Regions from separate parts of the Streptomyces sp. NPDC039609 genome, predicted to be linked through region 2. Evidence: riboswitches for the same ligand, from Rfam matches in the RefSeq annotation. Region 2 holds a riboswitch; the other holds the start of a gene.

Region 1 (14,350 bases), on a different contig from region 2:
GCTGCCCAGAAGTGGCGCTGCTCGATGAACTGCCTGGTCGGTCCGAGTTCGAGCACCGGGGCCAGCAGCCGCCGCAGCTCGTCCTCCGGACCCAGCCGCTGGCCCAGCAGGCCGATGGTGGCGGGCGTTCCGTCGCCGGCGTTCCTGAACCCGATCCGGATGTCGAAGTCGTTGCCGCGGTCGGCACGCAGAATCTCCTGGAGCAGGTCCATCAGCCGGACCGCGGTTCGCGGGTCGAAGGACAGCTCGAAGACCGTTGCCACCTGGTCGGCGACGGACGTGGCATCGAAGACGAAGCCGGTGTTGATGCCGAAGTTGCCACCCGCGCCGCCCCGGCAGGCCCAGAACAGATCGCGGTTCTCCGTGTCCGACGCCCGGACGAGTGAGCCGTCCGCGAGGACCACCCGTGTCTCGGCGAGCCGGTCGCACGTCAGGCCCCACTTACGGTCGTTGAAGCCCAGACCGCCGCCGAGGGTGAGCCCGGCGACCCCCACTCCGGGGCAGCGTCCGCCGGGGAAGTAGAGGTTCGCGGCCCTGGCGGCGTACACATCCGAGTTGGTGGCTCCGCCGCCGAGCCGGAGCCGGGTGCCGTCGACCGCCACACCGTTCATCCGGCGCAGGCTGATGAGCAGCCCGCGGGTGGTGGAGTAGCCGGCGTAGTTGTGACCGCCGGAGCGCGCGGCGAAGGGCAGGCCGTGCGCCGCCGACCAGCGCACGGAGACCCGCACATCGCTCTCCGTCGCACAGGCGACGATGCCGGCGGGCAGCACGCCCGCGTACCGGAGATTGTCCGGCAGAGCCTGCCGGCGGTAGTCCTCGCTCGTCGGGCGGTACAGCGTCGCGCCCGGGCTCAGGCTGCGCGCGAGGGCGCGCCAGGCCGCGGCACCGGGAGCGTCGCCGAGCGGCGGTCCGATTCCTTCGGCCGCGGCGACGGCATGCCCTCCCGCCCACGCCGTGGTCAGGCCGATCGCTGTCGCCTGAGCTCCCCTTCGCAGTACGGTCCGACGGCTGACGCTCACGGTGCTTCCTCCTCGGCAGCCCCGCTACCTTCGGCAGGGCATGGTCGTAGGCCCGAGGCAGCGGCTCTCGTGGCGAGCACGGCCTCCGGCGTGGGCCATGGTGGCGGAGCCCACCGAAGAACGGTGACTCGGCGCACCGGGTCGTGGCCGGATCACACCAGGGCTCGCGCGTATGGGTGCAAAGGTGGCGAGCGGACGACACACGGAGCTCCGCCCCACCCGTGGCGCCGGCTTCGACGCAGGACGAGAACCAGTCCGACCTGACCCCAGCGCGAGCGGGACAACGCCGGGATCGGTCCCGTTCGGACCAGGCCGCGGCCACGCTCACGGTGTACCGGCCGTCGGCAGGGCAGCTTGGGACCATGGTGTCTGCCCGGGAGCCTTCGCACGTCGACCGGGCAGACACCTTTCCGTGAGAGTCACGACGACGAGCAGGTGGGTCCGACCGTGCAGCAGAGCGAGATCACCGAGGTCCTGAACCGTCCGATGAGCCAGCAGCTCCTGGCCCGCGATCTGGTTCGCCTCGCATACGTCGCCAAGGACGGCACGCCGCGGGCCGTCCCGATCGGCTTCACCTGGAACGGCTCCGAGATCGTCATGTGCACTCCGACGAACGCTCCTAAGCTCACGGCCCTCCGCGACAATCCGGCGGTCGCGCTGACGATCGACACCGAGGTGCACCCGCCGAAGATCCTGCTGATCCGCGGTCGGGCCGAGCTGGACGTGGTCGAAGGCATCCCGGACGAGTTCCTCCAGTCCAACGGCATCTACACGATGACGCCCGAGCAGCGGGTCGATTGGGAGGCCGAGGTCCGTTCGCTCTACGACGGCATGGTCCGGATCGTCGTCACCCCGACCTGGGCGAAGCTGATCGACTTCGAGACGACCCTCCCCAGCGCGGTCGAGGAACTGGTCCGGCGGCGAGAGGAACGCGAGGGCGCCTAATCCGTAGTCATGAGCGTTCCGCAGGAGCATGGGCTCCTCGGAGCGTTCGAGTACCAGACCGTGACATCCAGGTGCAGCCGGGCCGTCGAGGCCTCAACGTAGTTCGGCGCGCGGTCGTGGGGCGGCTCTACCACTGCCTCCAGAAGTGCGAACCCACGATCACCCCGAAACACCGAGCACACCACATACCTGGCGCACCTGGCTCGCAGTCACTGCGGCCTGACGGGCAGCAGCTCCCTCACGCCTTCCGGCAGCTCCGGGTCCTCTCGCCACGCCTCGGCCATCGACATGAGGGCATCCCACGACGCCTCAGCGATGGGTCCAGGACGATCCGACGCCAGTTCGGTATACAGCCGACTGCACAGGTGGGAGGTGACTTGGTAGAGAGCCCCGTTCACCTCTGCCACCCGCGCAAGAGAGGACCCAGGGGCGTGGGGCGGCTCTCCGTTGAGTCGGATCGTGGGGACCGCGGCGTCGTATGTCCGTCCGCTGATGAAGTCCCGCAACGCGACCACCTGGTCCCACGTCGGCAAAGAGCGCTGGACAGAAGACGATTCGATCATGCGGCAAGGCTATCCGCGAGCCCGTCGCTGTTCGAGAGCGCGGCCCGAGAACTTGACGGCACAGCAACGTGAGGTGTCTGACCTTGTGCGAATTCCGATTGAGTGAGCGACCGCGGTGGTCGTAGGGTCCGGTCATCGACATGTAGCTCAGCAGCAGAGCGCCAGGCTCGGGACCTGGAGGGCGCGGGGGCGGAACCCGCCATGTCGGCTATGGACGACGACGCTGAGCAGCAGCATACGAAGATCCCGGACCGGGCCTCCATGGTGGCCGGGGGTTCCGCCTACGCGGCCGGTCGGTTGGCGAAGGCCCTCACGACCGCCGTCACCCACCAGGACGACGCCACGCGTGACCGGGCGACCGAGCGGGGCCGGCGCTGGCGCGCCGTACTGGCGGGCATCGCCGAAGGCCGTCTGACGATCGGATCACGGACGCCGGTGGCCGGCCTGCCCGCGTGGGTGACACCCGAAGTCGTGCACGGCGGGTTCGCCACCGGCGCCGCGAGCGCCGCGGGACCGCTCCAGCCGTACGAGAAGGAGGCCGCTCAGCGGTTCGGCGTTCCGGCGACGCGTGGGTCCCTGTTCGCGCACTGCCTCACCGAACCCGGTCTCGACCGGCTCATGGATCTGCTGGACAACGGCCGTTACGAGGTGACGCTGCCGGAGGAGGCCGCGCTGCTCGCCGTGGCGTGGCTGGCACGCGCCGACGAGGTGACCGCCGCGGTCGAGCTGGTCGGCGAGCTCGCACCGCACGCCGACACGCTGCGCTTCCTTCCGCGCCCCTCCGATGTACGCGCCATCGGTACCGGGACCGTGCACCGGCGCACGGTCGCCGACGCCCGCGCGACCCTGGAGCGCAGGCTCCCCAACGAGCCGGTGGAGACCCAGCGCGAGGCGCTCACCGTCTGGAACCCGTTCTCCGACGAACTGCTCGGCCACTGGCTGGAGACCGTCGGTGCCGACCGCGTACCCGATGAGCACTGGTACGAGCGCGGCGCCGCCCTGCTCGCCCGCTACCGGACCCTCGCCGCGGAGCACACCCGCTGCCGCAAGCACCGCGACCCCAAGGGCAACATGGGCATCCTGGTCGGAGCCCTCGAGGAGAGCGTCGCCCGGCGCCCGCTCGACGCACGCCGCCTCGGTCTGCTGCGCACCGCCGTCGAGGCGATGGTGCGCCGTCGGGGCCTGCCCGGCTCCGAGCGGCACACCGCCCTGCGCCGCGAGCAGGCCGAGCACGCCGCACTCCCCTCGCATCACGCGGTCGCACAGCTGGTGGGGCGGAGGCTCGCCGACCTCCCGCAGGAGACCGGCGCGGAGGACATCGCCCCGCTGGTCGCCGACGTGACCGCGCGGGAGGCCAGGGAGTCCGGGGTGCCGGTCGGCGCCGAGCTTCCGACCTCGATCCGCCGGGTGGTCGAGGGAACGCTCAGCGCGCCGCTCGCCACGCTCGTGGAGCGGGGGGTCGTGCCGTCCGCCGAGGTACTGGCCGAGCTGGTGCCCCAGCTGGTGGCCGCGACGAGGGCCCGGATGTACCCGGACGGGGCGCTGCGGACGTTGATGACGGCCAACTACCGGGCCTTCCGCAACCGTCGCTCCCTGCTCCTGCTCAACCTGGAGCGGCAGGTCCGCGTCGAGGAGCTGCCGTGGGTACGAGCCGTGGCCGGCCGCCGGGCCGACGCCCAGGACGACCAGGGTGGCCGGCAGGCCGCGCACGACGCGCTCCGCGAGCTGGGGGAGACCGCGGTGCGGGGCTTCCCGGGAACGATCCTGCCCAACCCGCTCGTGCGTGAACTGTCCGTCCTCGCCCGGCAGGCGGATCTCGATGCGCCGCTGGTGGAGGAGCTGGCCGCGGACATCTTCATGGGCTCGTTCAGCCCCAAGTTCCTCAAGGCCGCGCGTGTCGCGGCCGAACTTCTCGGCGGATCGCTGTACGAGCGGTACTACGGCATCGACTACACGGCGGTCCGCGACCTGGCCCTCGTGGAAGCGAGCGAGAACACGCTCCGGCCGTACGAGGCACGCACCTCGCCCGGGTTCGCGGCGCTGTGCGTGGAACGGGCCGGAGGTCCGGGCTCATGGTCGGTGGCCGAGAACGGCAAGGTGATCGAGCAGGCGCAGATCCTCACCACCCACAACCTGGCCACCCTCGTCCACGCCGCCGGCATCCGCCCCGAGGACGGCTGGGACGTGCTCGCCCTGCGGTGCTTCCACGCGGTCTGTCGCCTGACATCACGGCTGCACGGCCATCCGCGACCGCTCGCCACCGTGAAGGACGCGGCCTACGCCTGGCGACAGATGCTCTTCCACCTGTCGCTGTGCGAACCGTCGGCGCAGGCAGGCGTACTCGCCCGCTTGCACGACCAGGCCTCGCGCTACCCGACGCACGTAGCCGACCGGCTCGCCCCGGCCGTCGTCGGCCTTCGCCTCGTCGCGGACGGCCGCGAGTTCGACGCGGGCGGCCGGCTCGACGACGGCCGGGGGCGCCGGCTCCTCGGCTGGACCACCGGCGGGCACTGGCTCCTCGCGCCGGCGACCCTGCCCCGGTGACTGCCGCTCCTCGGAGACGGCCCCGGCGACGAGGGGCCGGTGGGTCGTTCCACCCGCCACCCCCGCCGGGGCCGTCCGCCGCTACTCCTCCTTCAGCCCGGGGACCGGGCGCGGACGGCCTTCGGCATCGATCGCGACGAAGGTCAGCCGGGCGGTGGCCACTTCGGTCGTGGGACCGGAGGTCGCGTTCCAGCGTTCCGCGGTGACGCCGACGGCGACGGCCATCGAGGTCCGGCCCGCGTGACACAGCTCGGCGTGGACGGTGAGCAGGTCCCCGGCGCGAGCGGGGGAGAGGAACGTCATCCGGTCGACGGAGACCGTCACGGCGGGGCCGTCCGCGTGGCGGCCCGCCGCTGCCGCGGCCGCGTCGTCGATGAGTTTCATGACGACGCCGCCGTGGATGGTCCCGTACAGGTTGGTTTCGTGCTCGCTCATGATGTGGGCGAGGGTCACCTGGGAATCGGCCGGTGCCTTGTGGGCCCGATCGCCGACGGTGGTACGGGTGTTCATGTGCTCATCCCTCGGTGCGGGGCAGACGACCGCGGACCTGGCGGGCCGCCGCGGCCATGTGTTCCAGGGCGGGCCGGACCTCTCGCCAGCCGCGCGTCTTCAGGCCGCAGTCGGGATTGATCCAGAGCCGGTCGGCGGGGACGGAGAGCAGTGCGCGCTCGATGAGAGAGACGGCCTCCGCCTCCTCCGGGACGCGCGGTGAGTGGATGTCGTACATGCCGGGGCCGACCTCCCGGGGGTACCCGGCCCCCGCGAGCTCGTCCGCGACCTGCATGTGGGAGCGGGCGGCCTCCAGGCTGATGACGTCCGCGTCGAGGTCGTCGATGGCCCGGAGGATGTCCCCGAACTCGGCGTAGCACATGTGGGTGTGGACCTGGGTGTCCGGACGGACGCCGGCCGTGGTGAGGCGGAAGGCCTCGGTGGCCCAGGCGAGGTACGGGGCGTGGGCGTCGGCGCGCAGCGGCAGCGTCTCGCGCAGGGCCGGCTCGTCGACCTGGATCACCGACGTGCCCGCCGCCTCCAGATCGGCGACCTCGTCGCGCAGGGCGAGCGCGACCTGGCGGGCGGTGTCGCCGAGCGGCTGGTCGTCACGGACGAAGGACCAGGCCAGCATCGTGACCGGGCCGGTCAGCATTCCCTTGACGGGGCGGGACGTCTGCTGTTGTGCGTACGTCGTCCAGCGCACCGTCATCGGCGCGGGGCGGGAGATGTCGCCGGCCAGGACCGGCGGCCGGACGTACCGGGTGCCGTACGACTGGACCCAGCCGTGCTGGGTGGCGAGGTAGCCGGTCAGCTGCTCGGCGAAGTACTGGACCATGTCGTTGCGTTCGGGCTCGCCGTGCACGAGGACATCGAGGCCGGTCTTCTCCTGGAAGGCGATCACCTCGCGGATCTCGGCCTTGATCCGCTCCTCGTAGCCCGCCGTGTCGAGCCATCCGGCGCGCAGATCGGCGCGGGCGGTGCGCAGCTCGGCGGTCTGCGGGAAGGAGCCGATGGTCGTCGTGGGCAGCAGCGGCAGGTTCAGGTGGGCCCGCTGGGCGGCCGCGCGCTCGGCGTAGGGCTGGGCACGGCGGGTGTCGGACTCGGTGACGGCGGCCGTGCGGGCCTGTACGGCGGGGTCGTTGGTGATCGCCGAGCTCGCCCGCGAGGCCAGATCGGCACGGTTGGCGGAGAGTTCGGCGGCGATCGCACCGGTGCCCTGGGACAGGCCGCGCGCGAGCGTGGCGATCTCCGCGGTCTTCTGGCGCGCGAAGGCGAGCCAGCGGCGGATCTGCGGGTCGATGTCCCGCTCCGCCGCGGCGTCCAGCGGGACGTGCAGCAGCGAGCAGGACGCCGCGACGTCGACCTGATCGGCGAGGCCGAGCAGGGTGCCGAGGGTGGTCAGGGACTTCTGGTGGTCGTTGATCCAGATGTTGCGGCCGTTGACGACTCCGGCGACCAGCCGCTTGCCCGGCAGACCGCCCACCGCCGCGAGATCCGCGAGGTTCCCGGCGGCGGCATCGGTGAAGTCGAGCGCGAGTCCCTCCACGGGGGCCTTCGCCAGCACGGGCAGCGCCTCGCCCAGCCGGTCGAAGTAGGAGGCGATCAGCAGCTTCGGCCGGTCGGCCAGGCCGCCGAGTTCACGGTAGGCGCGGGCGGCGGCGTTCAGCTCGGCGGGGGTGCGGTCCTGGACGAGGGCGGGCTCGTCGAGCTGCACCCACTCGGCGCCCGCCGCGCGCAGGTCGGCGAGCACCTCGGCGTACACCGGCAGCAGCCGGTCGAGCAGGGTGAGCGGCTCGAAGTCCTCCGCGACACCCGGCGCCGGCTTGGCCAGCAGGAGGTAGGTGACCGGCCCCACCAGGACGGGACGGGCCGAGTGGCCCAGCGCGAGGGCCTCCTTCAGCTCGGCGACCTGCTTGGCGCTGTCGGCGCCGAAGCCGCTGTCGGGACCCAGTTCGGGGACGAGGTAGTGGTAGTTGGTGTCGAACCACTTGGTCATCTCCAGCGGCGCCACGTCCTCGGTGCCGCGGGCCATCGCGAAGTACCCGTCGAGCGGGTCGGCCTCGACGGCGGCGCGGTGGCGGGCGGGGACGGCGCCGACCATGACACTGGTGTCGAGCACGTGGTCGTAAAGGGAGAAGTCACCGGTCGGAACCTCGTGGATGCCGGAGTCGGCGAGCTCCCGCCAGTTGGTCTCGCGCAGCTCCCGGGCGGTCTCCCGGAGGGCTTCGGCGCCGACCCGGCCCTTCCAGTACCCCTCGACGGCCTTCTTCAGTTCTCGGTTCCGACCCTGGCGGGGGTATCCGTACACGGTGGCCCGTGCTGCCGCGGCCGCGGACTCGGTTGTCACGTAACTCTCCTTCGCGAGCTTGCGTGTCATGAGACAGACCCGAAGAGTCGCGAGCGAAGGGGTGACGAACCGGAAGGACCACCGCACGGGCGTACATCGAGGTACGCGCGGCCGATCCGTCCTGCTGTGCACGCCGACCCGCCCACGAGGTCACCGGGATCACCGCACGCGAACGGTCGCGTGCGGGCAACGGGCAGGTCTTCGGACTCGCGAGCACGTCTCGTCGTACGGAAGCCGTACAAGACACCTACTGGCCGTCGCTTCCCAGACCCTCGCGGGCCCAGTGCGTATGACGGCGGTCGTTCTCGCTCACCGCTGCGGGGCAGTCCCGGATTCCCACCGGGTTCCCTCTTACGACGCGTCCCGCCTGGCTGACGGGGCGAACCAGCTGCACGGGCAGCGTAGCCGTGCGGGCGTGGAACGGTGCGAGTGACTCATATACCGGACGGTGAAATGAGACACACGCGCTGCGTGGCGGCGCGCCGCCACCCCTGGGGGAACGGAGTGTCCGGTGCCGCCCGCGCGACGGTTCCCCGCCTGTGCCGGAGGTGGCGGGACCACCGAAGTCCTGGGCCACGCACCGTGGTTCGTGACCGGTAGGCTCCTGGCGCGCCCGCGTGCCGGCACGCGGACGACGTGCTCCGAGGGTTGTCCCAAGTGAGGGACGGGGCTGCACATCGCCGCCTGCACCGTTCTGAACGACGCCGTCGACCCCGTCGTTCACCGTCACGCCGCCCTGCACTCGGCCGTGTGCGTCCTGGGGATCCACCCGGCTTCCGTGACACTCCCGGTGACCGTCGTGGGCGCCGTGGTGACACCTTTGGTCCTGTTCCGGACGGTGGTCCGTATTCGGCGGGTCCTGGCGGCCCCGACGGCATGAGAGCCGACCCGGGGCTCGTCCACGTCCCGTGAACAGCGGCGACGGAGTTCGTATAGGCTCCAGCCGCACGTGAGGAGGCGGCACCGATGAACGGGAGTGCTCGGCAGGTGGCGGCGGGGGATTCGCGGCGCGCGACCATCCGGGAGGTGGCCGCACTCGCCGGTGTGTCGACGGCGACCGTCTCACGGGTGCTGAACCGCAACTATCCGGTGGCGCAGGCGACCCGCGACCGGGTCGAGGGCGCGATGCGGGAGCTCGGCTATGTCGTGAACGCGCACGCCCGCGCCCTGGCCGGCACCTCGAACCGCACCGTGGGGATCATCGTCAGCGAGATCGTCGACCCCTTCTTCGCGTACATCGCGCGCGGCGTGGAGCGCGAGGCGGCGCGCACGGGTCGGCTCTGCCTGGTCTGCTGCACGCAGGGCGACGCCAAACGCGAACTCGCCTTCGTCGACCTCCTGCACGAGCAGCGTGCCGACGTGGTCGTGCTGGTCGGAGGGAGTGTCGTGGACCGCGCCTACACCGCGGAACTCACCCGCCGCGCGGAGGAGCTCCACGCCGGGGGCTCCTCCCTGGTGCTCTGCGGCCGGCCCTCGCTGGGGGGACGGGTCCCCGCGGCGGCGGTGGAGTACGACAACGAGGGCGGTGCGTTCGCCATCACCGACCACCTGCTGACGCAAGGGCACCGGCGGATCCTCTACCTGGGCGGTCCGCCCGCCGTCTCGACCACGCTGGACCGCCTCGCCGGATACCGTCGAGCCCTCGAACTGCGCGGCGTCACGCCCGATGACGGTCTGGTGCACACCGGTGCCTTCAGCAGAGGCTTCGGCTATCGCCGGACGGCCGAACTCCTCGCCGAGGGCCTCGACTTCACCGCGATCTTCGCCGCCAACGACATCGTGGCGGCCGGTGCGGCGCAGGCCCTGGAGGAGGCGGGCGCCCGGATCCCGGAGGACGTCTCCCTCGTCGGTTACGACGATGTGCCCGTGGCGCAGGAGATGCGTCCGCGGCTGACCACCGTGCACATCCCGCTGGAGGAGATGGGCCGGCAGGCCGTGCGGCTCGCGACCCCCGGGGACGACGGCGACGACGGTGACGACGCCTGGCGGGCGCCCACGACGGGGGTGCACCGGCTGGGTACGCACATCGTGGTGCGCGACTCGGTGGCCCCGCCGAAGGCGACGCGCACCCGGCGGGCCCGCCCCGTGTGAAGCAGGGATGAGCGCAGGGGACGGCCCGGGGCGGAGTTGCGGGAGAGAACGTTTACCGTCCTTGGCTCCGCTGGTTCCTTTCGGGTTCATAGAAACCCGTAGAAACATTGCGTCTTCTCTTGCCTCGGCATAGCAACCGCTTACATCCTGTCGGGCAGTCAGAGGCCAGGCCCTTGCCCTCTCCGAGGAGACCGGATGCCCCACCTCCCTGCGCTCAACCGTCGTTCCGTCCTCGCGGGCCTGGCCGGTGCCGGCACCGCCGGCCTGCTGGGCGCCGCCCCGGCGCACGCGGCCACCGCGGCCGCCACCGCCACCGGCCATGCGTGCACGATCACGGTGACCGCACGCCCCGCCGCCGAGAGCGAGCGACTCCGGCTCGCCCAGGCGCTGCGCGGCAGCGAGTTCCAAGCGACCGGCCTGTACGCGCCGCCCGGCGCCGAGGTCACGCTCAACGTCCTGCCGTACGACGGTCTCGTGCCGACCCTGTGGATCGGCCTCTGGGACTACTACGGCACGCTCACCGAGCCGCGCGCCCACGCGCTCAAGCCCGGCGCCAACACCGTCGTCGATCCCCACGGCGGTCCCGTCTACCTGACGCTGGCCGGTGACGGCGAGCGGGCGGGGGTCGGGTTCCGCTCCGGGGCGGTGCCCATGCCCACGTACGCACTGGGCCGCACCACCGAGGCCGACTACCAGGCCCGGTTGGACGCGCTCACCGACGTCCCCTACGTGGAGCTGACGGCGCCGCACACGATCCTCACCCTCACCCGGGAGGGCGCCCTCCTTCATCGGAACGAGGACCACGACGCGCTCCTGCGGCTCCTGGAGACCGTCATCGCCTCGCACGCCGCCGTCAGCGGTCTCGACGGGAGCTCCCCGACACACCGCCGCAAGGCCGGCCCGTACCACTTCACCGAGGTCTCCAAGGTCCCCACCGGCGTCGGCGCCTACGCCACCCACGGCTACAACGGCTTCCCGCGCGCCTACCTCGACCGGCTGACCACCGTCGAGGGCCTGCGCACCCGGGGCTGGGGGCTGTACCACGAGCTCGGACACCTGCATCAGCAGATGGCGTACAAGCCCTCGGGTCTCACCGAGGTGACCGTGAACATCTACTCCCTGGCGGCGCAGCGCAGCCTGGGCCAACCGTCGAACCTCCTCACCGTCGACGCGGCCACGGGCCTGAACCACTTCCGCTCGGCCCAGGCGAAGTTCGGCACGGCGGGACTCGCGTACGAGAGGTCCTTCGGCGCGTACGAGAAGCTCGTCCCGCTGCGTCAGCTGGAGCTCGCCTTCGGCGAGGACTTCTGGCCCCGACTGCACAAGCTGGTCCGCGAGGAGAACCCCCAGTCCGACTGGACCGAGACCGCCAAGCGCTACCGCGCGCTCGCCACGTACTCCAGCCGCGTCGCCGGCCACGACCTCACCGCGTTCTTCCTGGACCGCTGGGCCTTCCCCATCGACGCCACGGGCCGGGCCGAACTCGCCGCGCTGAACCTGCCCACGCCCCCCGTCGACCCCAGCACGCTGACCGACTGACGCCCCGTCCGGGAGGGACCGCCATGCACGACCTCACTCCCCGCAGACGCACCCTGCTCGCCGCCGGAATCGGCGCCCTCCTCCTCCCGCTCGCCCCGGGCGCGGGAGAGGCGCACGCCGAGACCAGCGGTGCGACGACCGACCCCTTCGACACCCTCCGAGCCCGCGCCGCAGAGCTGGCCACAGGCGGCGCCATCGACCCCACCGACCCGGTCTACGCCACCGCGCTGGCCACCCTGAACACCTCGGCGGCGGCAGCATGGACCACCCTGGACCGCACCGCCGCCCGCGCCGCACTGTGGACCGACCTCGCCCCCGTCACCGCACCGGCCAACTTCAGCCTCTCGTACGGGCGACTGCTCACCCTGGCGACAGCCTGGGCGACTCCCGGTGCGACCCTGCACGGTGACGAGCAGGTCGCCGCCGCGGTCGTCGAGGCACTGGCCTTCCTGAACGACACGGCCTACCACCCCGCCAAGCCCGAGTCCGGCAACTGGTGGTTCTGGGAGATCGGCGCGCCCCGCAACCTCATGGACGTCTGCGTCCTGCTCGGCGACCGCATCCCCGCCGACCGGATCGCCGCCTACTGCGCCGTCGTGGACCGGTTCTGCGCCAACCCCGACCGCCGCACCAACAGCCCGTCCCTCGCCGAGACCGGGGCCAACCGGGCCGACAAGGCGGCGATCGTGGCCCTGCGCGGCATCGTCGGCCACAGCGCCGACAAGCTCGCGCTGGCCCGCGACGGACTGTCCGACGTACGCGACGCGGGCCGGAACAGCCTGTTCAGGTACGTCACCTCCGGCGACGGCTTCTACCCCGACGGCTCGTTCGTCCAGCACTCCAACGTCGCCTACACCGGCACGTACGGCAACGTCCTGCTCAGCCGGGTCGCCTACCTCGTCGCCCTGCTCGCCGGCTCGGAGTGGAGGATCACCGACAGCGGCATCGCGGTGATCCACGAAGCCGTCGAGCGGAGCTTCGCCGCCGTCACCTTCGACGGGCTGATGATGGACGCCGTACGCGGCCGGGCGATCTCCCGCGACCGGGAACGGGACTTCCACACCGGCGCCGGAACGACCACCAACATGCTGCTCCTGGCGACGGGCGCACCCCCGGAGTACGCGGCCAGTTGGCGTGCGATCGCCAAGGGCTGGATCCGCCGCAACACCGACACCCCGTACCTGCCGCTCGCCACCGTCCCCGCGCTCCGGCGGGCCGCAGCCGTCCTCGCCGATCCCGCGGTTCCCACGGCCCCACCCGCCGTCGGCCACAGCGTCTTCGCCGACATGGACCGGATCGTGCACCGCCGCGACGACTGGACGCTGGCCCTGAGCCTGTCGTCCAGGCGGATCGCCGCCTACGAGGCGGGCAACGGCGAGAACCTGCACGGCTGGTACACCGGCGACGGAATGACGTACCTCTACGGCGACGACCGCGCCCAGTTCTCGGACGGCTTCTGGCCCACCGTGAACCCGTACCGGCTCCCGGGAACCACCGTGGACACCCGGCCCCGCGCCGACGCGGGCAGCGCACCCGGCACCAGCACCTACAAGCCCACGAACGCCGTCGCGGGCGGAGCCGTGCTGCGCGGGCGCCACGGAGCCGCCGCGATGGAGCTGATCGCGGCCGGGAGCACCCTGCGGGCCCGCAAGGCGTGGTTCTGCCTCGACGACGCGGTGGTCGCCCTCGGCGCCGGGATCACGGCCTCCGACGGACGCACGGTCGAGACGATCGTGGAGAACCGCAATCTGCACGCAGACGGGACCGACAGGCTCGTCGTCGACGGACGGGCGCGGTCCGATGGCCTCGGCCGCTCCGCAATGATCCCGGGAGCCCGATGGGCACATCTGGAAGGCGTCGGCGGCTATGTCTTCCCCGGCGGTGCCGATCTGAGCGTGCTGCGCGAGGAGCGCACCGGGGCCTGGCGTGACATCAACACCGGTGCGGACACGGGGGGTTCGGCCGACGTGCTGACCCGGCGCTACGCGACGCTCTGGCTCGACCACGGCGTCTCCCCGACCGACACCGGCTACGCCTATGTGCTGCTGCCGGGCCACGGAGTGGTGCGCACGGCAGCCTGGGCGGCCTCCCGCCCCGTCGACATCGTCGCCAACACCCCCGAGGCGCAGGCGGTGCGCGTACCACGGCTCGGGCTGATCGCCGCCCACTTCTGGACCGCGTCCGCTGCCGCCGGTATCACCGCGAGCGGGCCCGGCACGATCCTGATCCAACGACGGGGCGGGAGCGTCTCGGTGGCCGTGGCCGACCCCGGACGCACCGAGACCACCCTCACCTTCGAACTGCCCTGGGCGGTCAAGGGCGTCAAGAGCGCCGACGACACGGTCACCGTCACCACGGGCCGCAGGCCCGTTCTGACCGTCCAGGTCGGCGGCTCCCGGGGCCACACCCACACCGCCGAGCTCCACTGACCCGTCGAGAGGACATTCCCTTGCGTGCGAAGCGCACCGCCGCCCTGATCTCCGCCGCCCTGGTCTGCTGCTCCGCCCTACTGGCCGGGGCCGGCCCGGCCGCCGCCGCGGAGCCCGATGGGTACACCGTCACCGACATCCGGCAGCAGCTCGACGGAATACCCGGACTCACCGTGGTCTCCGTGGGAGAGAAGAGCGGCCACCCCTACTACACCCTGACGTTCACCCAGCCCGTCGACCACCGGAACCCCGCGAAGGGGACCTTCGAGCAGCGGCTGACGCTCTGGCACAAATCGACCGCGGCCCCGATGGTCCTCTACACCGGCGGCTACACCCTCGCCACCTCCACCCGTGAGATCACCACCCTGCTGGACGCCAACC
Region 2 (14,350 bases):
AGGAGCAGCGCCGGATCGCCCTCCTCGGCGGCGCGGTCGTCCGCCAGACCGGGGTCCCCGCGGCCGTGGCCGTCGTCGTGGAACGGCAGGCCGATCCGTACCGCGACCAACCCCTGCCCGCCCGGATCGTCCGTACCGTCAACGCCTACGACGACCTCGCGGGCCACAGCGCCGGCGGGGCGCTCGCCGCCCTCGAAAGGCTCCGCCTGTCCACGGCCCGCGACCATCAGCCGAAGGTCGTGGAATCCCTCGCCAGAGTCCTGGCAAGGGGCGGCGTCACCCCTGTCCCTCCTGGGTAACCCATGGGTAATGAGCGCGCGTCCAACCGGGCATGGTTGGATGCGAACAAGAGGGTGAAGCGACCGGCAGGCGGGAATCGTGAGGATCTTCGGGAAGGTACGGCATCGGCCCTCCGCCTCGTGGCGGCAGGCCACCGACCGCGCGTTCACGCTGATCGGCGACGGCCGGTACGAGGACGCGGGTGCGCTGCTCACGCGCGCGGCGGATCTGGAGCCCTGGCTCTCGGAGTCCTGGTTCAACCTGGCGCTGCTGCACAAGTTCCGGCACGACTGGGAGCAGGCGCGGGCCGCCGGGCTGCGCGCCGTCGCGCTCCTCGACAAGGAGACCGGCGCCCCGGACTGGTGGAATGTCGGCATCGCCGCCACCGCGCTCCAGGACTGGCCGCTGGCCCGCCGCGCCTGGCAGGCGTACGGGCTGAAGGTGCCCGGGGCCTCCTCCGGGACCGGTGAGCCCGCCGGCATGGAGCTCGGCAGCGCCGCCGTCCGGCTCTCGCCCGAGGGCGAGGCCGAGGTCGTGTGGGGCCGCAGGCTCGACCCGGCCCGTATCGAGGTGCTGTCCATCCCGCTGCCGTCCTCCGGCCGGCGCTGGGGCGAGGTCGTCCTCCACGACGGCGTGCCCAACGGCGAGCGCACCACCACCGCGGGCCCCTCCTACCCCGTCTTCGACGAGATCGAGCTGTGGGCCCCCTCGCCCGTCCCCACCTGGGTGGTCCTCCTGGAGGCCGCCACCGAGGCCGACCGCGACGCCCTGGAGCAGCTCGCCGCGGACGCCGGATTCGCCGCCGAGGACTGGTCCTCGTCGGTCCGGCTGCTCTGTCGCGCCTGCTCCGAGTCGACGATGCCCAGCGCCGAGGGCGAGGGCGAGCATCTCGACCCCCACGACCACAGCGAACCGGGACACCCCGGCCCCCTCGGTCACCGCTCGCCCGGCGAGCTCTGGGTCCCCGAACGGGAGTGCGGGATCGCCGCGCCCGTCGGCCTGGTCCGCGGGCTCCTCGACGGCTGGGTGGCGGACAGCCCCGACAACCGCGAGTGGCGGGATCTCGAAGAGGTCTGCTGAACTGCCCGGATCCTGCCCTTAGGCTGTACGGGACCATCGACTGGGGTTCTGAGGAAGGCGTGCGGCGGAATGGCGCAGCAGGAGACTGACGAGCAGATCAACGACGGTTTCGTCGTCGACACGGAGGACTGCGAGGCGCGTGAGCTCGCGTACCGCGAGCGCGGCACGGCGCGCCCGATCACGGTCGTCGGCAACCCGGTGCTCCACAAGGAGTGCAAGGAGGTCACCGAGTTCGGAGACGAGCTCGCCGCCCTGATCGACGACATGTTCGCCAGCCAGAAGGCGGCCGAGGGCGTGGGCCTGGCCGCGAACCAGATCGGTGTGGACCTCAAGGTCTTCGTCTACGACTGCCCCGACGACGAGGGCGTGCGGCACACCGGTGTCGTCGTCAACCCGGTGCTCCAGGACCTGCCTGCCGACCGCCGCGTTCTGGACGACTCCAACGAGGGCTGCCTGTCGGTCCCGACCGCGTACGCCTCGCTGGCCCGCCCGGACTACGCCGAGGTCCACGGCCAGGACGCCCAGGGCAACCCGATCAAGGTCCGCGGCACCGGCTACTTCGCCCGCTGCCTCCAGCACGAGACGGACCACCTGTACGGCTACCTGTACATCGACCGCCTCTCCAAGCGCGACCGCAAGGACGCGCTGCGCCAGATGGAAGAGGGCACCCCGCGCTACGAGACCGTCCCGAACGACTGATCTCGCTCCCGCTCTCGTACGAGTGCATGACGAAGGCCCCGCTCCCCCCGGAGCGGGGCCCTTCGTCATCTGCGGCCGGGACCTAGAAGTCCTCGTCCAGGTCCACCGAGCCCTCGACCGCCACCTGGTACGCGGACGGACGGCGCTCGAAGAAGTTCGTCAGCTCCTGGACGCCCTGGAGTTCCATGAAGGAGAAGGGGTTGTCGGAGCCGTAGACCGGGGAGAGGCCGAGGCGTACGAGGCGCTGGTCGGCGACGCACTGGAGGTACTCGCGCATCGACTCGGTGTTCATGCCGGGGAGGCCGTCACCGCAGAGGTCGCGGCCGAACTGCAGTTCCGCTTCGACGGCTTCCTTGATCATGGCGGTGATCTGTCGGCCGAGCTCGTCGTCGAAGAGCTCGGGCTCTTCCTGCCGTACGGTGTCGACGAACGCGAAAGCGGCGTCCATGTGGCAACTTTCGTCGCGGAACACCCAGTTGGTGCCGGTTGCGAGCCCGTGCAGCAGACCGCGGGACCGGAACCAGTACACGTAGGCGAAGGCGCCGTAGAAGAACAGGCCCTCGATGCACGCGGCGAAGCAGATCAGGTTCAGCAGGAAGCGACGGCGGTCGGCCTGCGTCTCCAGCCGGTCGATCTTCTCGACCGAGTCCATCCACTTGAAGCAGAACTGCGCCTTCTCGCGGATGGAGGGGATGTTCTCGACGGCGGCGAACGCGGCGGCGCGGTCCTCCGGGTCGGGCAGGTAGGTGTCGAGCAGCGTCAGATAGAACTGGACGTGCACGGCCTCCTCGAACAGCTGGCGCGAGAGGTACAGCCGCGCCTCGGGGGAGTTGATGTGCTTGTACAGCGTCAGCACGAGGTTGTTGGCGACGATCGAGTCACCGGTCGCGAAGAACGCGACCAGACGGCCGATCATGTGCTGCTCACCCGGCGTCAGCTTGGCGAGGTCGGCGACGTCCGAGTGGAGGTCGACCTCCTCCACCGTCCACGTGTTCTTGATCGCGTCCCGGTAGCGCTCGTAGAAGTCCGGGTAGCGCATGGGGCGGAGAGTCAGCTCGAAGCCCGGGTCGAGGAGGTTCTTCTGTTCGTTGGAGCTCATTACTGGCAGGCCTCGCAGGACTCGGGGTTCTCAAGGGAGCAGGCGACGGCGTCGGGGTCGGCGACCTGCTGGACGGGGATGGTGGCGGCGGTGGGCGTCGCGGCCTGGGCCGCGCGGGCGATCCGCGTCGCCGGGCGGGAGCGCAGGTAGTACGTCGTCTTCAGGCCCTGCTTCCAGGCGTACGCGTACATCGACGACAGCTTGCCGATCGTCGGCGTCTCCAGGAACAGGTTCAGGGACTGCGACTGGTCCAGGAACGGCGTACGGGCCGCCGCCATGTCGATCAGGCCGCGCTGCGGGATCTCCCACGCCGTGCGGTACAGCTCGCGGACCTCGGCCGGGACCCAGGTGAAGCCTGCCACCGAGCCGTTGGACTCGCGCAGCGCCTCACGGGTCTGCGCGTCCCACACGCCGAGCTTCTTCAGCTCGTCGACCAGGTACGAGTTGACCTGGAGGAACTCGCCGGAGAGCGTCTCGCGCTTGAACAGGTTGGAGACCTGCGGCTCGATGCACTCGTACACGCCCGCGATCGAGGCGATGGTCGCTGTCGGCGCGATGGCGAGGAGGAGGCTGTTGCGCATCCCGACGGCGGCGATCCGCTCGCGCAGCGCGGCCCAGCGCTCGGGCCAGTTGAGCTCGACGTCGTAGTGGTCGGGGTGCAGCACACCGCGCGCCGTGCGGGTCTTGTCCCAGGCCGGCAGCGGCCCGTTGCGCTCGGCGAGGTCGGCGGACGCCTCGTACGCGGCGAGCATGATCCGCTCGGCGATACGGGTGGACAGCGCGCGTGCCTCGGGGGAGTCGAACGGCAGCTTCAGCTGGAAGAAGACGTCCTGGAGACCCATCGCGCCCAGGCCCACCGGGCGCCAGCGGGCGTTGGAGTTGCCGGCCTGCTCGGTCGGGTAGAAGTTGATGTCCACGACCCGGTCGAGGAACGTGACGGCCGTACGGACGGTCGCGTCGAGCCGCTCCCAGTCGATGGAGCCGTTCAGGACGAAGGCGCCGAGGTTGACCGAGCCCAGGTTGCAGACGGCCGTCTCCCCGTCGTCCGTGACCTCCAGGATCTCCGTGCAGAGGTTGGAGGAGTGGACCGTGTGGCCCGGCTCGGCCGTCTGGTTGGCCGTACGGTTCGAGGCGTCCTTGAACGTCATCCAGCCGTTGCCGGTCTGGGCCAGGGTCCGCATCATCCGGCCGTACAGGTCACGGGCCGGCATGGTCTTGCGGGCCAGGCCCTTCGCCTCGGCGGCCCGGTACGCGGCGTCGAACTCCTCGCCCCACAGGTCGACCAGCTCGGGCACGTCGGCCGGGGAGAACAGCGACCAGTCGGCGTCCGCGTTGACCCGGCGCATGAACTCGTCCGGGATCCAGTGCGCGAGGTTCAGGTTGTGCGTACGCCGGGCGTCCTCACCGGTGTTGTCGCGCAGCTCCAGGAACTCCTCGATGTCCGCGTGCCAGGTCTCCAGGTAGACCGCGGCCGCGCCCTTGCGCCGGCCGCCCTGGTTCACGGCGGCGACGGAGGCGTCGAGCGTCTTCAGGAACGGCACGATGCCGTTGGAGTGCCCGTTGGTGCCGCGGATCAGCGAACCGCGGGCGCGGATGCGGGAGTACGAGAGCCCGATGCCGCCGGCGTGCTTCGACAGACGCGCGACCTGGTGGTAGCGGTCGTAGATCGAGTCCAGCTCGTCCAGCGGGGAGTCCAGCAGATAGCAGGAGGACATCTGCGGGTGGCGGGTGCCGGAGTTGAAGAGCGTGGGGGAGGAGGGCAGGTAGTCGAGCCGGCTCATCATCCCGTACAGCGCCGCGACCTCGTCCAGCGCGCGGGTGGAGTCGTCCTCGGCCAGGCCGCAGGCGACGCGCAGCATGAAGTGCTGCGGGGTCTCGATCACCTTGCGGGTGATCGGGTGGCGCAGCAGGTAGCGGGAGAAGAGGGTGCGCAGACCGAAGTAGCCGAAGCGGTCGTCGGCGTCCGCGTCGATGAGCGTGTCGAGCCGCTCGGCGTGCAGCCGGACGAACTCGGCGGTGCGGTCGGCGATCAGGCCCTCGTGGTGACCGACGGCGACCGAGGCGGAGAAGGAGTACGCGCCCTGTCCGGCCGCCTCGTCGGCGATGGTGATGGTCAGGAGCCGGGCGGCGAGCCGGGAGTACGCGGGGTCCTCGGCGATCAGACCGGCGGCCGCCTCCGTGGCCAGCTCGCGCAGCTCGGCCTCGTCCGAACCGGCGTTGCGGCCACGCAGCGCGGCGGCGGCGACCTTGCCGGGGTCGGTGTCGGGGAGATCGGCGGTGAGGTCGGTCAGGGTCCGCAGAAGTACGGTCCCGGGTCCGTCGCTCTCGATCGCTGCGGCCGGATCGGCGGGCGCGATGGTCACGTGGGGGCTCTCCCTCGCTCGGCTCGGGGCCGGCGGGGGAAGGCGGGCGGCGGCGCGCCCGTACGCAGGGCAGCGCCGCGCCGCGGCCCACTCCGCGAGGCCCGGACGTCTGTGCACCCGGAACGGAAGGACCGGGCGCGCTGTCCGCAGGTCTTCGGACTCGGCCGGCGTGCAAGCACACAGAAACCACACCGTTGCGGGACAGTTCCGGATTTGCACCGGATTCCCCTGCGAGGACAGCGAGCATGAGCATACATGTGGGGGGCGCTCCTCGAAGCACCCCCCACATGTTGTGTCGTTGGCGGCTCAGAGCTCCAGGCCGTACGTGTACAGGGGATCCATGTCGGCGAGCGGTTTCCAGTCCCGTTCTGGGGTACGGACGAAGCCCATCCGCTCGTAGATCCGGTGCGCGGAGGCCATGGTCGACTGGGTGGAGAGCACCAGTCGCCGGCATCCCGGGGTCTCCCTGGCCCGCTCCACACAGAACCGTACGAGCGCCTCGCCGACACCCCGGCCCCGCGCGCCCTTCGCCACGGCGAGCATCCGGAACTCGGCCTCGCCCTCGCCCGCGATGTCGGCCCACTCCCCGCCGCCCATGGCGAAGGTCACGCCGCCGAGCACCGTCCCGGCGCGGTCCACCGCCACCAGTACCTCCGCCTCGGCGTCCCGCCTGGCCACGTCCCGCAGCACATGCAGATAGGAGTCGTCCTCGCCGAAGTCGAGGTGTCCGTCGTCGAGAAAGGCGCGCGCGGTGACCTCGCCGAGGGCCTCGTACTCCTCGGGCCGTACCGCCCTGATGGTGAAGTCCATGGGGTGAAGTCTGCCTCGGGGACACGGCGAAGGGCCCGGGGTCTCCTCTCGGAGACCCCGGGCCCTCGCGCGGACCGGAACGGTCAGTGACCGGCGCCGACCTTGGGCAGCGGCTTCACGCCCGAGTCGCCCGCGTCCGCCGTGTAGTCCGACGGAGACGTCTCGTCGACGCCCTCGGGGGCTTTGACGGCCTTCAGGACGAAGGTGAGGACGACGGTGACGATCACGTTGATCACGAAGGCGGTGAGGCCGATGTAGCCGATCTCGCCGATGCCCGGGATCTCGGCGGACGAGCCGCCGAAGTGCTTCTGGGTCGGGCTGGCCACGCCGTACGCCGCCGCCGTGCCGTAGACCATGCCGACGGCCCAGCCGGCGAGCAGCGCCCAGCGGTGGAACCAGCGGGTGAACAGACCGCCGACCAGCGCCGGGAGGGTCTGCAGGATCCAGATGCCACCGAGCAGCTGGAAGTTGATCGCCACCGTCTTGTCCATGGTGAGGACGAAGGCGAGCGCGCCGACCTTCACCAGGAGCGACACCAGCTTGGACACCTTGGTCTCCTGCTCCGGCGTGGCGTCCGGCTTCAGGAAGTCCTTGTAGATGTTGCGGGTGAAGAGGTTGGCGGCGGCGATCGACATGATCGCGGCCGGCACCAGCGCGCCGATGCCGATGGCGGCGAAGGCCACGCCGGCGAACCAGTCGGGGAACATGTTCTCGAACAGCTGCGGGATCGCGAGCTGACCGTTGGTCACCTTCACGCCGGCGGCGATCGCCATGAAGCCGAGCAGCGCCAGCAGGCCCAGCATCAGCGAGTACAGCGGCAGGATCGTGGTGTTGCGGCGGATCACGTCACGGCTGCGCGAGGAGAGCGTCGCCGTGATCGAGTGCGGGTACATGAAGAGCGCGAGCGCGGAGCCGAGCGCGAGCGTCGCGTAGCCCCACTGGCCCATCTCGCCCGGCACCAGCGCACCGCGCGGCTTCTCGGTGGCGGGGTTGATCGTCGCGTACGCCTCGCCGGCCTTGGCGAAGATCTCGTCGAAGCCGCCCAGCTTGATCGGGATGTAGATGATCGCCACCGCGATGACGATGTAGATCAGCGTGTCCTTGACGAAGGCGATGAGCGCCGGAGCGCGCAGACCCGAGGAGTAGGTGTACGCCGCGAGGACACCGAAGGCGATGAGCAGCGGCAGGTCCTTGATGAACCAGTGCGTGTTCTCGCCGCCGCCCACGCCCATCACGTCCAGGACGGCCTGGATGCCGACCAGCTGGAGCGCGATGTACGGCATCGTCGCGAGGATGCCGGTGACGGCGACCGCGAGCGACAGGCCTTTGGAGCCGAAGCGGCCGCGGACGAAGTCGGAGGTGGTGACATAGCCGTGCTTGTGCGACACCGACCAGAGGCGGGGCAGGAAGGTGAAGATCAGCGGGTACACGAGGATCGTGTACGGGACGGCGAAGAAGCCGGCCGCGCCCGCCGCGTAGATGGCCGCAGGGACGGCGACGAAGGTGTACGCGGTGTAGAGGTCGCCGCCGAGCAGGAACCAGGTCACCCAGGTGCCGAACGAGCGGCCGCCCAGACCCCATTCGTCGAGGCTGTTCTCGTTCTCGGCTCTGCGCCAGCGCGAGGCGAGGAATCCCATGACCGTGACGGCCAGGAAGAAGAAGATGAAGACGGCGAGTGCGACGCCGTTCACGCCGTCCTTCACTTCGACGCACCTTCCTTGCGGGCGCGCTGGTCACGCTGCCACAGCTTGTAAGCGATCATGGTCAGCACGGTCGAGATGACGACCCAGGCCATCTGGTACCAGTAGAAGAACGGGATGCCGGCGAAGGTCGGTTCGACCTTCGCGTACGAGCTCACCCAGAGCATCGCCACGAATGGCGCGATCAGACAGAGCGCGACCACCACACGGACCGGTGTGACGACCGGTTGTTTCCCTTGTGTCACTTCAGACATACGGCGACTCCGTCCCCTCGCTGAACACCATGGATCGCATGGATCACCTGCGTAATGCGCGTGAAATCTAGGGGACTGTTTCGCTCCATGGAACCCCCGTCCGAATAACGGACGGGTGTCGATCTGTGCGGCTCAGTGGAGACGACAATGCCCCGACACTCCTCACGGATGTGCCGGGGCATCGGTTCACGCCGAAGTGGCGTGTTCCGCTCAGCCGTTGGGTCGCTGAAGCCTGGCCACGAACTTGTACCGGTCGCCGCGGTAGACCGACCGCACCCACTCGACCGGCTCGCCCTGCGCGTCCAGCGAGTGGCGGGAGAGCATCAGCATCGGCAGGCCCACGTCCGTACCGAGCAGACCGGCCTCGCGCGGGGTGGCGAGGGAGGTCTCGATGGTCTCCTCGGCCTCGGCCAGATGGACGTCGTACACCTCGGCGAGTGCCGTGTAGAGCGAGGTGTACTTCACCAGCGACCGCCGCAGCGCCGGGAAGCGCTTGGCCGACAGGTGTGTGGTCTCGATCGCCATCGGCTCGCCGCTCGCGAGGCGCAGCCGCTCGATCCGCAGCACGCGTCCGCCCGGCGAGATGTCGAGCAGCCCGGCGAGGGTGTCGTCGGCGGTGACGTACCCGATGTCGAGCAGCTGCGAGGTGGGCTCCAGGCCCTGGGCGCGCATGTCCTCGGTGTACGAGGTGAGCTGGAGCGCCTGCGAGACCTTGGGCTTGGCCACGAAGGTGCCCTTGCCCTGGATGCGTTCCAGCCGGCCCTCGACGACCAGCTCCTGCAGGGCCTGGCGCACGGTGGTGCGCGAGGTGTCGAACTCGGCGGCGAGAGTGCGCTCCGGCGGGACCGGTGTGCCGGGCGGCAGGGTCTCCGTCATGTCGAGCAAGTGCCGCTTCAGTCGGTAGTACTTGGGTACGCGCGCGGTGCGGGTGGTGACCCCGCTGTCTTTCTCCGTACTGCCCGCGTCCGTGGCCATGGCCTGCCTTCCCGACTCCTGTGCTGCTGCCGTCACCGGCTCCTCCGTCTGTCGCGGCTCACATGGTGGCACGGACCGGTCACGGGTCGTCGCCCTCCCTCAGGTGTCGGTCCGATAACGGACGCGACTGCCCTTCTTATACACCCTTGACACCCCTAAAGGTCTAGGCCAAGCTCCGGGTACTGGTCTAAACCATTAAAGGCCAGGTCCCAGCCCCACGAGCACTACTCGACGTATGTCTTCGCGCGGTGGGGGGGTTGCAGGCATCCCTGAGGAGGGTGGCGTGAAGCGCAAGCTCATCGCGGCGATCGGCGTCGCGGGCATCATGGTCGGCGTCGCGGCGTGTGGCGGTACTGACAAGAGCGGGGACAACGCCGGCGGAGACGCCAAGGAGCTGACCGTCTGGCTGACGGTCGACGCCCAGAACAACTGGCCCGAGCTGGTCAAGGCCGCCGACGACGCGGTCACCAAGAAGCACCCGGGCATCAAGATCAAGCACGAGTACTACGGCTGGCCGGACAAGAACACCAAGCTCGACGCGGTGCTCGCCACGGACAAGGCCCCGGACGTTGTCGAGATGGGCAACTCCGAGATGATCAGCTACATGGCCAAGGGCGCCTTCGCCGAGGTCGACGCGTCGAAGTTCGAGAACTCGGACAAGTGGCTCGACGCCCTCAAGGACTCGGTCACCTACAACGGCAAGACCTACGGCGTCCCCTACTACGCCGGTGGCCGCGTGGGCACCTGGCGCAAGGACATCGCCGCCGAGGTCGGCGTCAAGGCCGCCCCGAAGACCTGGGCCGAGCTGACCGCCGCGCTCGACGCCATCCAGAAGAAGAAGGGCGACAAGTTCAGCGCCTGGTACCAGCCGTCGCCCGACTGGTACGCCGCGATGTCCTTCGTCTTCGAGGCCGGCGGCTCCATCGCCAAGCAGGACGGCGAGACCTGGAAGTCGAACCTGTCCTCGACGGAGTCCCTCAAGGGCCTCAACGAGTACAAGACCATCCTCGACAAGTACATGCACGGCGACAAGACCAAGGACGAGGCCGACCGCCCGGTCGTCTTCGGCCAGGGCAACGCCGCCGCGATGTTCGCCGCCGGCTGGGAGGGCGCCACCGCGGCCGACCCGAAGACCGACAAGGTCGGCGGACTGGCCGACAAGCTCGAGAACTTCGTGATGCCCGGCCCGTCCGGCAAGAACCTCCCGGTCTTCCTCGGCGGCTCCGACCTGGCCATCCCGGTCAAGTCCAAGGCGCAGGGCGTCGCGGCCGAGTGGATCAACGCCTTCACCGGCGCCGAGGGCCAGAAGGGCCTCGTCGCCAAGGGCAACCTGCCCAACAACAAGGCGGACCTCGCCCCGCTGAAGAACGACCCGGCCACCACGGTCGCCGCCACGGCCGCCGAGTCCAGCTGGTTCGTCCCGACCGCTCCGGGCTGGGGTCAGGTCGAGAAGGCCCAGATCCTCAAGACGATGCTGATCGACATCGCGAACGGCAAGAAGTCGGTCGAGGCCGCCGCCAAGGACGCGGACGCCGCGATCGACAAGGTCATCAACACCAAGTGACCTATGAGCAGGGCCCCGTCGGTCACGACGACGGGGCCCTGCTTCCCGTACCACGAGAGGGATCGCTGAGGAGCACGGGATGAGTGCCGCAGACACAACCACCGCGAAGGTGCCGCCGGTGCGGCAATCGCCACCATCCGGCCCGGGGGCCGGTGCCCCGAAGCCGGGGAAGAAGCCCACCAACGGCGGAGGCGGAGTCCCCTGGCTCCTGCTCGCGCCATGCCTGCTCGTTCTGCTCCTGGTGCTCGGCTATCCGATCGTGCGCCTGGTCACCCTCTCCTTCCAGCACTTCGGACAGCCGCAGCTCTGGGGCTTCCAGGAGGCGGAGTCGGCCGGATTCTCCAACTTCGCCAAGATCCTCGCCGACAGCGAGTTCTGGACCGTCGTCCTGCGCACCGTGATCTTCACGGTCGGCGCGGTCGTCCTCACCATGGTCCTCGGCATGATGATCGCGCTGCTGCTGCAGAAGGTCTCCGGCTGGGTCAAGGCCCTCATCAACATCGTGCTCGTGGCGAGCTGGGGCATGCCCATCATCGTCGCCACCGCCATCTTCAAGTGGCTCTTCGACGCCGACTACGGCGTGCTCAACTGGCTGCTGAGCAGGCTTCCGGGCGTCGACATGATCGGCCACAACTGGTTCGCCAGCGGGCCGCAGGGCCTCGCCGTGATCATGCTGCTCGTCGTCTGGGGCGCCGTGCCCTTCGTCGTGATCACCCTGAGCGCCGGCCTCACCCAGGTCCCCAAGGAGCTCGAAGAGGCCGCCCGCCTCGACGGCGCCGGAGCCTGGGGCGTCTTCCGCTTCGTCACCCTGCCCATCCTCAAGCCGATCATCGTCATGCTGACGACCCTCTCGGTGATCTGGGACATGGGTGTCTTCCCGCAGGTCTACGTGATGCGCAACGGCCACCCCGAGGCCGAGTTCCAGCTGCTCACCACGTACTCGTTCGACAAGGCGTTCGTCGTCAACGACTACGGCACCGGCTCCGCGATCGCGCTTGTCACGGTCGTCCTGCTGCTCGGAGTGGTCGCCGTGTACATGCGTCAGATGCTCAAGATCGGAGAGGTGGAGTGACCACGACCACCGCGGCCCCCGCCGTCACCCGCCGCCGCAAGTCCAAGCTCGGCTGGAACCTCATCGGGCTCTTCGTCGTCGCGACGATCGGCTTCCCGGTCTACTGGATGCTGAACACGGCGTTCAAGCCGGCCAAGGACGCCATCGACCCCGACCCGCACTTCTTCCCCTCGACCTTCACGCTCGAGAACTTCAAGCGCGCGCTGGAGATCGCGGACTTCTGGGGACCCGTCGGACGCAGCCTCATCGTCTCCTCCGCCGTCGTCCTGATCGGCATCGTCGTCGGCATGCTGGCCGCCCTGGCCATCTCCCGGTTCGCCTTCCGCGGCCGCAAGATCGTGATCGTCGGCATCCTGGCGGTCCAGATGGTCCCGCTGGTCGCGATGATCATCCCGGTCTTCCTCATGCTCAACGACCTCGGCCAGTACGACCGGCTCACCGGCCTGATCATCACCTACCTGACCTTCATCCTCCCCTTCACGGTGTGGACGCTGCGCGGCTTCATCGTCAACATCCCCAAGGAGCTGGAGGAGGCGGCCCAGGTCGACGGCTGCACCCGCACCGGCGCCTTCATCCGGGTCGTCTTCCCGCTGCTCGCCCCGGGCATGGTCGCCACCTCCGTCTACGGCTTCATCCAGGCGTGGAACGAGTACCTGTACGCGCTGATGCTGATGAGCCAGCAGAACCAGACGGCCACCGTCTGGCTCTCCAACTTCATCACGAAGAACGGCACGGAGTACGCCCCGATGATGGCGGGCTCCACCATGATGGCCGTCCCCATCGTGATCCTCTTCCTCCTCGTCCAGCGCAAGATGGCCGCCGGCCTGACGGCCGGCGCGGTGAAGGGATAACGCCGCCCCATGACCACACTCGTACGCGCCTCGGACACCCTGACCCGCGACGCGCTCACCGTCCTCCAGCCCGGCTTCGTGGGCACCACGGCGCCCGACTGGCTGCTCCGCAGGATCGGCGAGGGGCTCTCCTCCGTCGGCCTGTTCGGCCGGAACATCGCCTCCCCCGATCAGCTCGCCCGGCTCACCGCGCAGCTGCGGGCCGAGCGTGACGACGTCCTCGTCGCCATCGACGAGGAGGGCGGCGACGTCACCCGCCTGGAGGTGCGGAACGGCTCCTCCTTCCCCGGCAACTACGCGCTGGGCTCCGTCGACGACGTGGACCTCACCCGCGCCGTGGCCGAGGAGCTCGGCCGCCGGCTCGCCGCGTGCGGGGTCGACCTCAACTGGGCGCCCTCGGCCGACGTGAACTCCAACGCCGACAACCCGGTCATCGGCGTCCGGTCCTTCGGCCCCGGCCCCGAACTGGTCGCCCGGCACACCGTCGCGTACGTCGAGGGTCTCCAGGCCGTCGGCGTCGCCGCCTGCACCAAGCACTTCCCCGGGCATGGCGACACCAACGTGGACTCCCACCACGCGATGCCCCGGATCGATGTGGATCTGGACACACTGCACGCCCGTGAGCTGGTACCTTTCCGCGCCGCGATCGCGGCGGGTACCAAAGCGGTGATGAGCGCGCATATCCTGCTCTCCGCGCTCGACCCGGACCGTCCGGCGACCTTGAGCCCGCAGATCCTGACCGGTCTGCTGCGCAAGGAGCTGGGCTTCGACGGGCTGATCGTCACCGATGGCATGGAGATGCAGGCCATCGCGTCGACGTACGGCATCGAGCGTGGATCCGTCCTCGCGATCGCCGCGGGCGCCGACGCCATCTGCGTCGGCGGCGGGCTGGCCGACGAGGACACCGTACTGCGACTGCGCGACGCGCTGGTCGACGCGGTACGGACCGGTGAACTGCCCGAGGAGCGGCTGGCCGACGCCGCGGCGCGTGTACGCGCCCTGGCGGCCTGGACCCAGGCGCACCGGGCCAGGGGGGCTGTATCGGGGCCGGGCGCGGCAGTGCAGGAGGGGACCGCGCCCGGCACCGAGATCGGACTGGTCGCCGCCCGCCGGGCCGTGAGGACGACGGGGGAGCGGCCGTACACCCCGGTCACCCGCGCTCCCTATGTCGCCGCCTTCACTCCGGTCGCCAACATCGCGGTCGGTGACGAGACACCGTGGGGTGTCGCGGCGGAGCTGGAGCGGTTGCTGCCCGGCACCGAGACGGGCGCCTACGACCGGCCCGCGGTGGACGCGGTCCTCGCCGCCGCGGGGGAGCGACGGATCGTCGCGGTCGTACGGGACGCCCATCGGCATCCGTGGATGACCGAGGCCCTGGACGCCCTCCTCGCGGTCCGGCCGGACACGGTCGTGGTGGAGATGGGCCTGAACGAGGCGGAGCCCCGCGGCGCCCTCCACATCGCCACGCACGGCGCGGCCAGGGTCTGCGGCCGGGCGGCGGCGGAGGCCATCGCCGGACTCTGAGACGGGTACGAGAGGGGCCCGGCACCTGAACCAGGTGCCGGGCCCCTCGTCGTGCGGGCGAAGCCCTAGATGCCCTGCCA

The links. A riboswitch is a leader RNA that binds a small molecule or an ion and turns the genes downstream of it on or off. The one in region 2 is predicted to bind cobalamin.
Region 1: linked by a shared signal. The riboswitch ahead of metE (5-methyltetrahydropteroyltriglutamate--homocysteine S-methyltransferase) and the one ahead of ACZ561_RS31390 (ribonucleoside-diphosphate reductase subunit alpha) in region 2 are both predicted to bind cobalamin.

The regions. Positions count from the first base shown of each region.
Region 1 is NZ_JBVIUJ010000003.1:645,150-659,499, reverse strand. It holds gene ACZ561_RS11990 (FAD-binding oxidoreductase) at 1-1,019, opposite strand, end outside; gene ACZ561_RS11985 (pyridoxamine 5'-phosphate oxidase family protein) at 1,467-1,964, shown strand; tRNA gene ACZ561_RS11980 (tRNA-Pro) at 2,664-2,735, shown strand; gene ACZ561_RS11975 (hypothetical protein) at 2,738-5,071, shown strand; gene ACZ561_RS11970 (acyl-CoA thioesterase) at 5,153-5,581, opposite strand; gene metE (5-methyltetrahydropteroyltriglutamate--homocysteine S-methyltransferase) at 5,586-7,910, opposite strand; cobalamin riboswitch at 8,086-8,314, opposite strand; gene ACZ561_RS11960 (LacI family DNA-binding transcriptional regulator) at 8,877-10,001, shown strand; gene ACZ561_RS11955 (M60 family metallopeptidase) at 10,197-11,540, shown strand; gene ACZ561_RS11950 (polysaccharide lyase 8 family protein) at 11,564-13,969, shown strand; gene ACZ561_RS11945 (S28 family serine protease) at 13,990-14,350, shown strand, end outside.
Region 2 is NZ_JBVIUJ010000012.1:201,188-215,537, forward strand. It holds gene ACZ561_RS31370 (HD-GYP domain-containing protein) at 1-299, shown strand, start outside; gene ACZ561_RS31375 (tetratricopeptide repeat protein) at 379-1,359, shown strand; gene def (peptide deformylase) at 1,429-2,058, shown strand; gene ACZ561_RS31385 (ribonucleotide-diphosphate reductase subunit beta) at 2,141-3,157, opposite strand; gene ACZ561_RS31390 (ribonucleoside-diphosphate reductase subunit alpha) at 3,157-5,520, opposite strand; cobalamin riboswitch at 5,649-5,773, opposite strand; gene ACZ561_RS31395 (GNAT family N-acetyltransferase) at 5,827-6,330, opposite strand; gene mctP (monocarboxylate uptake permease MctP) at 6,414-8,033, opposite strand; gene ACZ561_RS31405 (DUF3311 domain-containing protein) at 8,030-8,284, opposite strand; gene ACZ561_RS31410 (GntR family transcriptional regulator) at 8,495-9,259, opposite strand; gene ACZ561_RS31415 (extracellular solute-binding protein) at 9,543-10,823, shown strand; gene ACZ561_RS31420 (carbohydrate ABC transporter permease) at 10,903-11,895, shown strand; gene ACZ561_RS31425 (carbohydrate ABC transporter permease) at 11,892-12,746, shown strand; gene ACZ561_RS31430 (glycoside hydrolase family 3 protein) at 12,756-14,270, shown strand; gene nagB (glucosamine-6-phosphate deaminase) at 14,336-14,350, opposite strand, start outside.